Regions from separate parts of the Tardiphaga sp. 862_B3_N4_1 genome, predicted to be linked through region 2. Evidence: predicted binding sites of a transcription regulator. Region 2 holds the regulator's gene; the other holds the start of a gene.
What was found. Region 2 encodes PhoB, which activates phosphate uptake and scavenging genes when phosphate is short. Its sites were predicted from a motif close to TGTCATNNANCTGTCAT; they were not measured.
Positions count from the first base shown of each region.

Region 1 (5,221 bases), 730 kb from region 2:
AGGGCGCAGTGTTCTCGGCCGCGAGAAAATTCAGCCCGAAGGCCAGCACGGCGCCGATCAGCGTACCGACATAGCTAATCAGCACGGTCTCGCCGAGCAGCGACAGCCACTTCTTCCAACCCCAGAACCATTCATTGACATCTGTCCAGACCCGGGTGCCGGCTTCGAGCGTGAAGATGCGATCGAAATAGCTGCCGAAGTTGCCGATCTTCTCGATGAAGGTCCTGAGATTAACCTCGGCGCCCAGCGCCGCGACGAACAGCGCTGCAAAGCAAGCCACCACAACGAACAGCGTGCGCAACCGCCGGCGTGCCACCGCCTTGCGATAGGCGTCGTTCAGCGCAGCGAGCTGCGGAGCCGGAAGAATGGAAACGGCGGCGGACATGATGTGCGGGCCTATCTGGGATCAAACACAGAAAAGGAGCCGGACCATTTCTGATCCGGCTCCCTTCAATCGTCTGGCGATCAGGACGCCTTCTTCTTGCGAAGCGCGTCCACGAACTTGATCAGGTCGATGGTCGCGTCCCAATCCTTGGTGGTCGCGGCGTGGAAGCCCTTCTTCTGGCCGTCCGACAGGCGATCAAAAGCCGCCTTGTCCTTGGTCGGTGCATCGACGAAGGCCTTGGCGATGGCGACCTTCAGCTCTTCCGGCAGGTCGGAGCTATAGGCATAGGGGCCGTTGATGATCGGGGCCGACTTGTGGATGATGCGGAAGTCTTCCTTCTTCATCGGCGTGCCGTCGGCATTCTTCAGCATGCCCTTGGTCAGCATCTGCTGCAGCGTCGAGTCGTTGTCGTTGGTCCACTGGTTGGCGGCGACATCGACGGTGCCCTGCGACAGCGCCAGTAGCGCATTTTCGTGGCTGCCGGTGAACACGACCTTGCTGAAATAGGTGTCGGCATCGGAGATGCCCATCTTGTCCAGCTCGAAGCGCGGCACGTTGTTGCCGGAGGTCGAATTCGGATCGACCAGACCGAGGTTCTTGCCCTTCAGATTATCGATGGTCTTGTAAGCGCTGTTCGCCTTGACGAAGAACACCGAGTAATAGCCCGTCGAGCCATCGATGTTGATGTCGTTGGCAAAGGCATCGGTCTTCACGCCGGTGAGGCGGGCGCGCGCGAACGAGGCCGAACCATAGCTGGCGATGTGGATGTTGCCGGAGCGCTGGCCTTCGATGACGGCTGCGTAGTCATTGGCGATGCGCAAATTGACCTTCACGCCGAGTTCTTTCGACAGATAGGCGACGAAGGGCGCCCAGCGCTCGGTGACGCCCGAGGCGTTTTCCGCCGGGATGATGGCGAAGGTCAGTTCCGGATACTTGGCCTTGTAATCCTGGGCCGAGGCCGAGGTGGCGGCGAAAGCCAGCGCCGCGGCGCTGAGCAGAATGGAGCGACGGTTGATCATGACAGTCCCTGTTTTGATCTGAGGTGAAACGTTTTTTCTTGGTAGAAGGCGCGTCTATCGCGGCGATGCCATCGTTACGATGACGTCACCGCGATACTTTCAACGCACGGCGATCACGCACTGCAATCACGCGACGGCGGCAACGCCGTATTCGGGAACGCGGGCGGGCGTCGGCATATGCGCCGATCCCATCACCTCGTCGGCTTCGAGATCGTAGAGTTCGCGGGCGATATGTTCGGTGAGCGCGGAAGGCGCGCCATCGAACACGACGCGGCCGGCGGACATCCCGATCAGGCGATCGCAATAGGTGCGCGCCAGATCGAGCGAATGCAGGTTGCACATCACGGTAATGCCGAAGTGCTTGTTGATACGCAGCAATGCATCCATGACGATGCGGGTGTTGCGCGGATCGAGCGAGGCGATCGGCTCATCGGCGAGGATAATGTCGGGCTGCTGCACCAAGGCGCGAGCGATGGCGACGCGTTGTTGCTGACCGCCGGAGAGCTGATCGGCGCGCTGCGAGGCATATTGCGCCATGTCGAACTGTTCCAGCGCCGACATCGCCAGCGCACGGTCGTCCTCAGGCCACATCTGGGTCAGCGAGCGCCACTGCGGCATCTCGGCCAGACGGCCCATCAGCACATTGGTCAGCACGTCGAGACGGCCGACGAGATTGAACTGCTGGAAGATCATCGCCGAGCGCGCGCGCCACTTGCGCAGATCGCGGCCCTTGAGTGCGGTAACATCGGTGCCATCAAATACGATACGGCCTTCGGTCGGCTCGCACAGGCGATTGATCATGCGCAGCATGGTCGACTTGCCGGCACCGGAACGACCGATCACGCCGACGAATGCGCCGGGCTTGATCTCGAACGACGCGTTATCGACGGCAGCCTTGGCGCCGAAACGGCACGTCAGCTTATCCACCACCAGCATGAGCCACTCCAATGACAATAGACATCGCCACCGGTAACGCCCGCGTTTAACAATGATGTGACATGTGCCCTGCGCATACGGGTTATCGTCGTTGCGGGAAAAGGACGCCCGAATTCATGTGAACGTCACGACGCCGTCACGAAACCGACCGAAGAGGTGCCCGCGCGCCAGCGCACACTCTAATATATCACCCACCGATTCCTCTTCCGTCGCACGAGCGTCACATGGCCGGAAAACAACTCTCGCTCACGCCAGCGGTCGATCCCACCGCGAAACTCGTCGATACCAAGCTCGGCGCCTATACCGAAGTCGGCGCGCGCACGATCCTCAATGAAGTGACGATGGGCGACTATTCATATGTCGTGAATGACGGCCAGATCACCTACACGACGATCGGAAAGTTCTGCTCGATTGCGGCGATGACGCGGATCAATCCCGGCAATCACCCGATGCACCGGGCGACGCAGGCCCACTTCACCTATCGCGCCAGTGCCTACTTCCCCGGCGAAAGCGACGACGCCGACTTCTTTGCCTGGCGACGCGAACATCATTGCACTATCGGCCACGATGTGTGGCTCGGCCATGGCGCCATCGTGCTGCCCGGCCGCAATATCGGCACCGGCGCGGTGATCGCCGCCGGGGCCATCGTGACCAAGGACGTCGCCCCCTATACGATCGTCGCCGGCAATCCGGCGCGGCCGGTGCGGCGACGATTTTCGGAAGCCGTGGAAGACGGGCTGATGGACCTCGCCTGGTGGAACTGGGACCACGAGATGCTACGACAGGCGCTACCGGATTTCCGCAAGCTCCCGGTCGAGGATTTCCTGAGCAAGTATAAAGGCGTCAAGGCGCCCAGACAGATGGCAGTGACATGACTGGACTTTTCATCGACGGCGGACGCACTTTGCTCGGCCAGGACATCGCCGAGACTTCGCTGCAGATTGGGGATGGCGTGATTGCGGACATCGGATCGGATGCGCCCCATGGCGTGCTCGGCCTCGATGCCTCCGATCTGCTGGTGCTGCCGGGGATCGTCGATCTGCATGGCGACGCCTTCGAGCGGCAGTTGATGCCGCGCCCCGGCGTCGACTTCCCGGTCGATGTCGCCTTGATCGACAGCGACCGGCAGGCCATCGCCAATGGCATCACCACAGTGTTTCACGGCACCACATGGTCCTGGGAGCCGGGCCTGCGCGGCGCGGAGAACGCCCGCAAGCTGCTGGATGCCATCGAGACGCTGCGGCCGAAGCTCGCCTCCGACACGCGCTTCCATCTGCGGCAGGAAACGTTCAATCTCGACGCCGAAGATGAGATCGTCGGCTGGCTGCAGGCCGGCCGCATCGATCTGCTCGCCTTCAACGATCATATGGACATCGCCGGAATCTCGAAGCCGGCGAAGCGCGAGCGGATGGTCGAACGCACCGGCCTCACGAGCGAGGCCTTCGATCAACTGGTCGAACGCGTGCTGTCGCGCACCGATGATGTGCCTGCCTCGATTGCCCGCCTCGCCAAAGCGGCGAACGCTGCCGGCGTGCCGACGCTCTCGCATGATGACGCAACCCCTGCGATGCGCGACGACTTCCGCAAGCTCGGCGTCAATATCGCCGAATTCCCGATCAACGTGGAAACCGCACAAGCCGCCGCCGATGCTGGCGACTTCATCGTGTTCGGCGCGCCCAATGTGGTGCGCGGCGGCAGCCATACCGGCTGGACCAAGGCGTCCGACATGATCGCCAAGGGCCTCTGCTCGGTGCTGGCGTCGGACTATTACTATCCCGCGCAATTGCTGGCCGCGTTCCGGCTGCTCCATGATGGCATTCTGTCGCTGCCGCAAGCTTGGGCGCTGATCTCGTCCGCACCGGCCAAGGCTGCCGGGCTCACCGACCGCGGCGAGATCGCGGGCGGGCGCCGCGCTGATTTGCTGCTCGTCGATGACAGCATCGCAATGCGTCCCCGCATCGTCGCCGTGATCGCACAGGGCAAGCTCGTGCATCTCACCGATGCCACGCGCCTGCAGCCGGCGCGTGCCATGCAACGCAAAGCTATTGCCGCGGCGTAACGCGGCTTTATGGTGCGGCCATGAGTGAATTCCCGCGTTACGCGATCTATTACGCCCCCGATGCCGACAGCGCCCTCTCCCGCTTCGGCGCTAAAATCCTCGGCTACGATCCCTTCACCGGCAATGACGTGCTGGTTCCCGGCGACCTCATCATGCAGGCGCCGGACTGGCCGGCTGTCATCAAGGATCCGCGCAAATACGGCTTTCACGCCACGCTGAAGGCACCATTTTCGCTGGCGGCGGAAGCCACCGAAGCCGACCTGATCGCAGCCTTCGATGACTTCGCGCGAATGCCCCGCGCCATCTCAGAAATCTCGCCTGTGGTTCGTATCATCAGCGGCTTCACGGCTGTGGTGCCGGATGCCCCCTCTGCTGAACTTTCCACACTGGCTCAGGCCTGCGTTGAGGGATTCGAGGTGTTCCGCGCACCGATGACGCCCAACGATCGCGCGCGCCGCAAACCGGAGAACCTGACGCCGCGGCAGGTCGAGCAGCTGGATCGTTTCGGCTATCCCTATGTGCGCGACGACTTCCGCTTTCACATGACGCTGACCGGACGGCTTGCACCCGAGCGCAGCGCCGCGGTACTGGCGATGCTGCAGCAGCGGTTCGCGACACTTGATCTCACCTCACTGCGGATCGACCGCATCGGCCTGTTCCACCAGACATCTGCGACGTCGCGCTTCCAGGTGCTGCGTCACGCGCCGCTGACGGCGACTTGACGCGTCACGAGGATGCCATCTCGTCGGCCCGTTTCCAGGCCGGAAACGGATCGGCGAGCTTGGCCCAACCGGCGATATCCATGCCGGGCTTGCCAGGCAC
Region 1 covers NZ_JBPWQB010000002.1:2,756,547-2,761,767, reverse strand. Annotated here, with positions in the region: gene phnE (phosphonate ABC transporter, permease protein PhnE) at 1-385, opposite strand, end outside; gene phnD (phosphonate ABC transporter substrate-binding protein) at 466-1,404, opposite strand; gene phnC (phosphonate ABC transporter ATP-binding protein) at 1,531-2,340, opposite strand; gene AB8B02_RS30345 (chloramphenicol acetyltransferase) at 2,565-3,215, shown strand; gene AB8B02_RS30340 (alpha-D-ribose 1-methylphosphonate 5-triphosphate diphosphatase) at 3,212-4,399, shown strand; gene AB8B02_RS30335 (DUF1045 domain-containing protein) at 4,420-5,121, shown strand; gene zigA (zinc metallochaperone GTPase ZigA) at 5,126-5,221, opposite strand, start outside.
Region 1: phnC (phosphonate ABC transporter ATP-binding protein) is a predicted target of PhoB. The motif match lies at 2,464-2,480, and genes of this name have one in related genera.

Region 2 (5,221 bases):
TTCTGTTTCAGCAACAGCGACATCTTCTTCACATGGTCGAAGAAGCCGGGCTTCAGCATGATATCGAGCACGGAATTCGCCGCGGCCACCGCCAGCGGATTGCCGCCAAAGGTCGAGCCGTGGGAGCCGGGCGCCATGCCTTCGGCCGCTTCCGCCGTGACGAGGCACGCGCCGATCGGGAACCCGCCGCCGAGCGCCTTGGCCAGCGACATGACATCCGGCGTCACGCCGATGCGCTGATAGGCAAACAGTTCGCCGGTGCGGCCCATACCGGTCTGCACTTCGTCGAATATCAAAAGGATGCCGTTCTTGTCGCAAAGTTCGCGCAGCGCGCCGAAGAACGCGTTGCTCGGCGCACGCACGCCGCCCTCACCCTGCAGCGGCTCGATGAGAATGCCGGCTGTGTTCGGACCGATCGCCTTCTTCACGGCTTCGATATCGCCGAGCGGCAACTGATCGAAGCCATCGAGCGGCGTGCCGTAGCCTTCGAGATATTTCGCAGCGCCGGTCGCGGCGAGCGTGCCGAGGGTCCGGCCATGGAACGCGCCTTCAAAGGTGATGATGCGGGTGCGCTCGGGATGGCCCTTGGAGAAATGATAGTGGCGGGTCACCTTGATCGCGCATTCCATCGCTTCCGCACCCGAATTGGCGAAGAACACGAAGTCGGCAAAGCTTTGTTCGCACAGCCGCGCGGCGAGGCGCTCGCCGTCCGGGCTCTTGAACAGGTTCGACATGTGCCAGAGCTTGGTGGCCTGCTCCTGCAACGCGGCGACCATATGTGGGTGCGCATGGCCAAGTGCGTTCACGGCAACGCCGCTGGTGAAATCGAGATAGCGCTCGCCATCGGTTCCAATCAGCCACGCGCCTTCACCGCGCTCGAAAGCGACATCCGCACGCGCGAAAACAGGCAGCAAGTGAGCCTGAGAGAGGGGCGAAGACGTTGCGTTGCTGGTCATAACCGATCCGATCGAAAAGACTGCGGCCGCGTCGATGACAACTGTGCGAAATCGAACAACGGACCCTAGAAACGAAACGTGCCGCCCTTCTCGGGCGGCACGTGGGCATTATTCTATGTGTGCTGTGAAGACTGTCAACCGCGCACTGCGGCTTTCGAGTCACACGGAGTCGCAGAAAAAGCCGATTTTGCAGCTTTACTTGCAGAAGCATGTGGACGCGGCATGCCCGACTCTTGCGCGCGAGTCACGGCATATTGTAGCTTTTGCCTCGTCGGATACGACATCTCGTGCGGCGGTAGATCCTTTTGACACATCCAGTGCGGCGTAACAGCCGGACGCGAAATTCGCGCCCGGTGAGCGCTAAAGGATTCTGACCGCAGGGATTTTTGAAGTCTCAACTCGCAGCGCTGCCCGGTCAGGCCGGCGCTCACGAAGGGAAAACGGCGATGACGGTAATGACATGGACCGACGATCGCGTCGAACAGTTGAAGAAACTCTGGGAAGGCGGCCTTTCCGCCAGCCAGATCGCTGCGGAACTCGGTAACGTGACCCGCAACGCCGTGATCGGCAAGGTTCACCGCCTTGGCCTGTCCGGCCGTGCCAAGAGCCCCTCCTCGGCAGCTCCGCGGCAGCGCAAGGCGCGCCCGGCGCAGCAGATGGTACGCGTCGCCCGCCCGATGGCACGCGGCAATACCGCGCTGGCCCATAATTACGAGATCGAGGCCGAGCCCGACCCGATCGCCTATGACAACATCGTGCCGATCAGCCAGCGCCTGTCGCTGGTCGAACTCAACGAAGCCACCTGCCATTGGCCGATCGGCGATCCGTCGAGCGCGGACTTCTACTTCTGCGGCGGCAAGGCCCTGGCCGGCGCCCCCTATTGCGCGCATCACTCGCGCATCGCCTATCAGCCGGCCAGCGACCGCCGCCGCGCGGTGCCAAAGCCGACGCGCTGAGCTGGAAAGCATCTAAACCAAATGAAAATGCCCGGTGATGAGCCGGGCATTTTTTTGTTTTGGGGGAATTGTGAGCGGAGACCTCTCCGCCGTCATACCCGGCGAATGCCGGGTATCCACGTCTTGGCCGAACACAAAGACGTGGATGGCCGGGACAAGCCCGGCCATGACGAGAATAACTGTCGATAGCGGAGTATTACTCCGCCGCCTTGTCGAACCGGTCATCCAGCGCGTAGCCGGCGCCGCGCACGGTGCGGATCGGATCGGGCTCGCCGGCGGGATTGAGCAGCTTGCGCAGACGGCCGATATGCACGTCGACGGTGCGCTCGTCGATATAGATGTCGCGGCCCCAGACGCTGTCGAGCAACTGCTCGCGGCTGAACACGCGGCCCGGATGTTCCAGGAAGAACTCCAGCAGGCGATATTCGGTCGGACCGAGATCGATCGGACGGCTCGAGCGCACGACGCGGCGCTTGTCACGGTCGAGTTCGATGTCGCCAAACGCCAGGACGGTGGCGAGACGCTCGGGAGCGGCACGACGGAGCAGGCCCTTCACGCGGGCGAGGAGCTCCGGCACCGAGAACGGCTTGACGATATAGTCGTCGGCGCCGGTGGCGAGACCGCGAACGCGCTCGCTCTCTTCGCCGCGCGCCGTCAGCATGATGATCGGCAATGCCTTGGTTTCGGGCCGTGCGCGCAGGCGGCGGCACAGTTCGATACCGGACAGACCCGGCAGCATCCAGTCGAGCACCACGAGATCCGGCACCCGCTCCTTCAAGCGGGTGTCGGCATCGTCGCCGCGCGCGACAGTTTCAACGTCATAGCCTTCGGCGTCGAGGTTGTAGCGAAGCAGCGTCGTTAGTGCCTCTTCATCTTCCACAACCAGAATGCGTGCATTCACAGCCATCTTGATCAATATCCTCAGTGACGTCCGACAAGTCTTTAAATCATGATCCTTGCGGAAGACTGGCTTCCACTTTTCAGGGCCATGCTTCAGACAGTCGGCGTATTCGCGAATGTGGTCATGTCGCCCTTCGGGCGCTTGTCGAGGATCTGCTGACCCTCGATCATGTAGAACACGGTTTCCGCAATATTGGTGGCATGGTCGCCGATCCGCTCGATGTTCTTGGCGCAGAACATCAGGTGGATACAGAACGAGATGTTGCGCGGATCTTCCATCATATAGGTAAGGAGCTCGCGGAACAGCGAGGTGCAGATCGCGTCGATTTCCTCGTCGCCCTTCCACACCGTCATCGCGGCCGGCAGATCGTGTGCGGCATAGGCGTCGAGCACGGCCTTGACCTGGGTGGTCACGAGGTCGGTCATGTGTTCGAGGCCGCGGATCAGCTTCAGCGGATGGAAGTCGCTGTCGAGTGCATTGACGCGCTTGCCGATGTTCTTGGAGAGATCGCCGATACGTTCCAGATCGGTGGCGACACGCAGCGCGCCGACGATCTCGCGCAAATCGACAGCCATCGGCTGGCGCTTGGCGATGGTCAGCACGGCGCGCTCTTCGATCGTGCGCTGCAACTGGTCGATCTCGGCGTCGGTGGCGACGACGCGCGCACCGAGCGCGACATCCCGGCGGATCAGCGCGTCGACGGATTCGACAATCTGCCGTTCCGCAAGGCCACCCATCTCGGCGACGAGACGGGTCAGCTCCTGCAGATCGTCATCGAAAGCCTTGGTGGTGTGTTCAAAAGCCATATCTAAATCCTCCCGCGAATATGTCGCGTCAGCCGAAGCGGCCGGTGATGTAATCCTGGGTGCGGCGATCGGTCGGTGATGTGAAGATCTTGTTGGTCTGATCGAACTCGATCAGCTCGCCGAGATACATGAAGGCCGTGCTGTCGGAGACGCGGGCGGCTTGCTGCATGTTATGGGTCACGATCGCGATCGTGTACTGATCCTTCAACTCGTCGATCAGCTCCTCGATCTTCGCGGTCGAGATCGGATCCAGCGCCGAGCACGGCTCGTCGAACAGGATCACTTCCGGCCGCACCGCGATGGTGCGCGCGATGCACAGGCGCTGCTGCTGACCGCCCGACAGGCTGAGGCCCGAGGCGTTGAGCTTGTCCTTGACTTCGTTCCACAGCGCACCGCCGCGCAGCGCTTTCTCGACGCGCACGTCCATCTCCGACTTGGAGATCTTTTCATAGAGGCGGATACCGAAGGCGATGTTTTCATAGATCGTCATCGGGAACGGGGTCGGCTTCTGGAACACCATGCCGACGCGGGCGCGCAGCAGGTTGAGATCCAGCTTCGGATCCAGAACGTTCTGGTTGTCGAGCATGAGCTGACCTTCGGCGCGCTGGCCGGGATACAGGTCATACATGCGGTTGAAGATGCGCAGCAGCGTGGACTTGCCGCAGCCCGACGGGCCGATAAACGCAGTCACGCGGTTCGCCATCAGCGTCAGGTTGATCTTCTTCAGAGCGTGGTGTTCGCCATAGTAGAAGTTCAGGTCGCGCACGGTGACCTTGGGACGGGTCTCGCCCTGCAGGGCCGACGGCGGCGGCATCGAGACGGAAGGAACGCCAGACGACACAGAAAGCTCACTCATTTTGCTGTCCTCTCGGCGCCGAGAATGCGCGCGCCAATGTTAAGGGCAAGTACGGTCAAGGTGATGATCAGGGCACCGCTCCAGGCGAGCTGCTTCCAGTACTCGTAGGGGCTCTGCACGAAGTTGTTGATGGTCACCGGCAGGTTGGCCATCGTCTTGGTGAGATCGAGGCTGAAGAACTGGTTGCTCAGCGCGGTGAACAGCAGCGGCGCCGTTTCGCCGGCGACACGTGCGGTCGCCAGCAGCACGCCGGTGATGAGACCGGAACGGGCTGCACGATAGGCGATCCGCTTGATGACCAGGGAGCGCGGCAGGCCGAGCGCCGAGGCCGCTTCACGCAACGGATTGGGCACCAGGCCGAGCATGTCCTCGGTGGTGCGGACGACGACCGGGATCACGATCACGGCGAGCGCGAGCGAGCCGGCGAGAGCCGAGAAGCCACCCATCGGAATCACCACCGCGCCATAAACGAACAGGCCGATGATGATGGACGGGGCCGACAGCAACACGTCGTTGATGAAGCGGATCACCGAGGTGAGTTTGTCGTGCTTGCCGTATTCCGCGAGATAGGTGCCGGCAAACAGGCCGAGCGGCGCGCCGATGCCGACGCCGATGACGGTCATGATGACCGAACCGACGATGGCATTGAGCAGGCCGCCTTCCATGGAGCCCGGCGGCGGCGTGTTCTGCGTGAATATCTGCAGGCTGATGCCGGCGATACCGTTGTAGAACAGCGTGAACAGGAT
Region 2 covers NZ_JBPWQB010000002.1:2,030,320-2,035,540, reverse strand. Annotated here, with positions in the region: gene AB8B02_RS26875 (aspartate aminotransferase family protein) at 1-956, opposite strand, end outside; gene AB8B02_RS26870 (GcrA family cell cycle regulator) at 1,403-1,912, shown strand; gene phoB (phosphate regulon transcriptional regulator PhoB) at 2,109-2,813, opposite strand; gene phoU (phosphate signaling complex protein PhoU) at 2,906-3,619, opposite strand; gene pstB (phosphate ABC transporter ATP-binding protein PstB) at 3,648-4,475, opposite strand; gene pstA (phosphate ABC transporter permease PstA) at 4,472-5,221, opposite strand, start outside.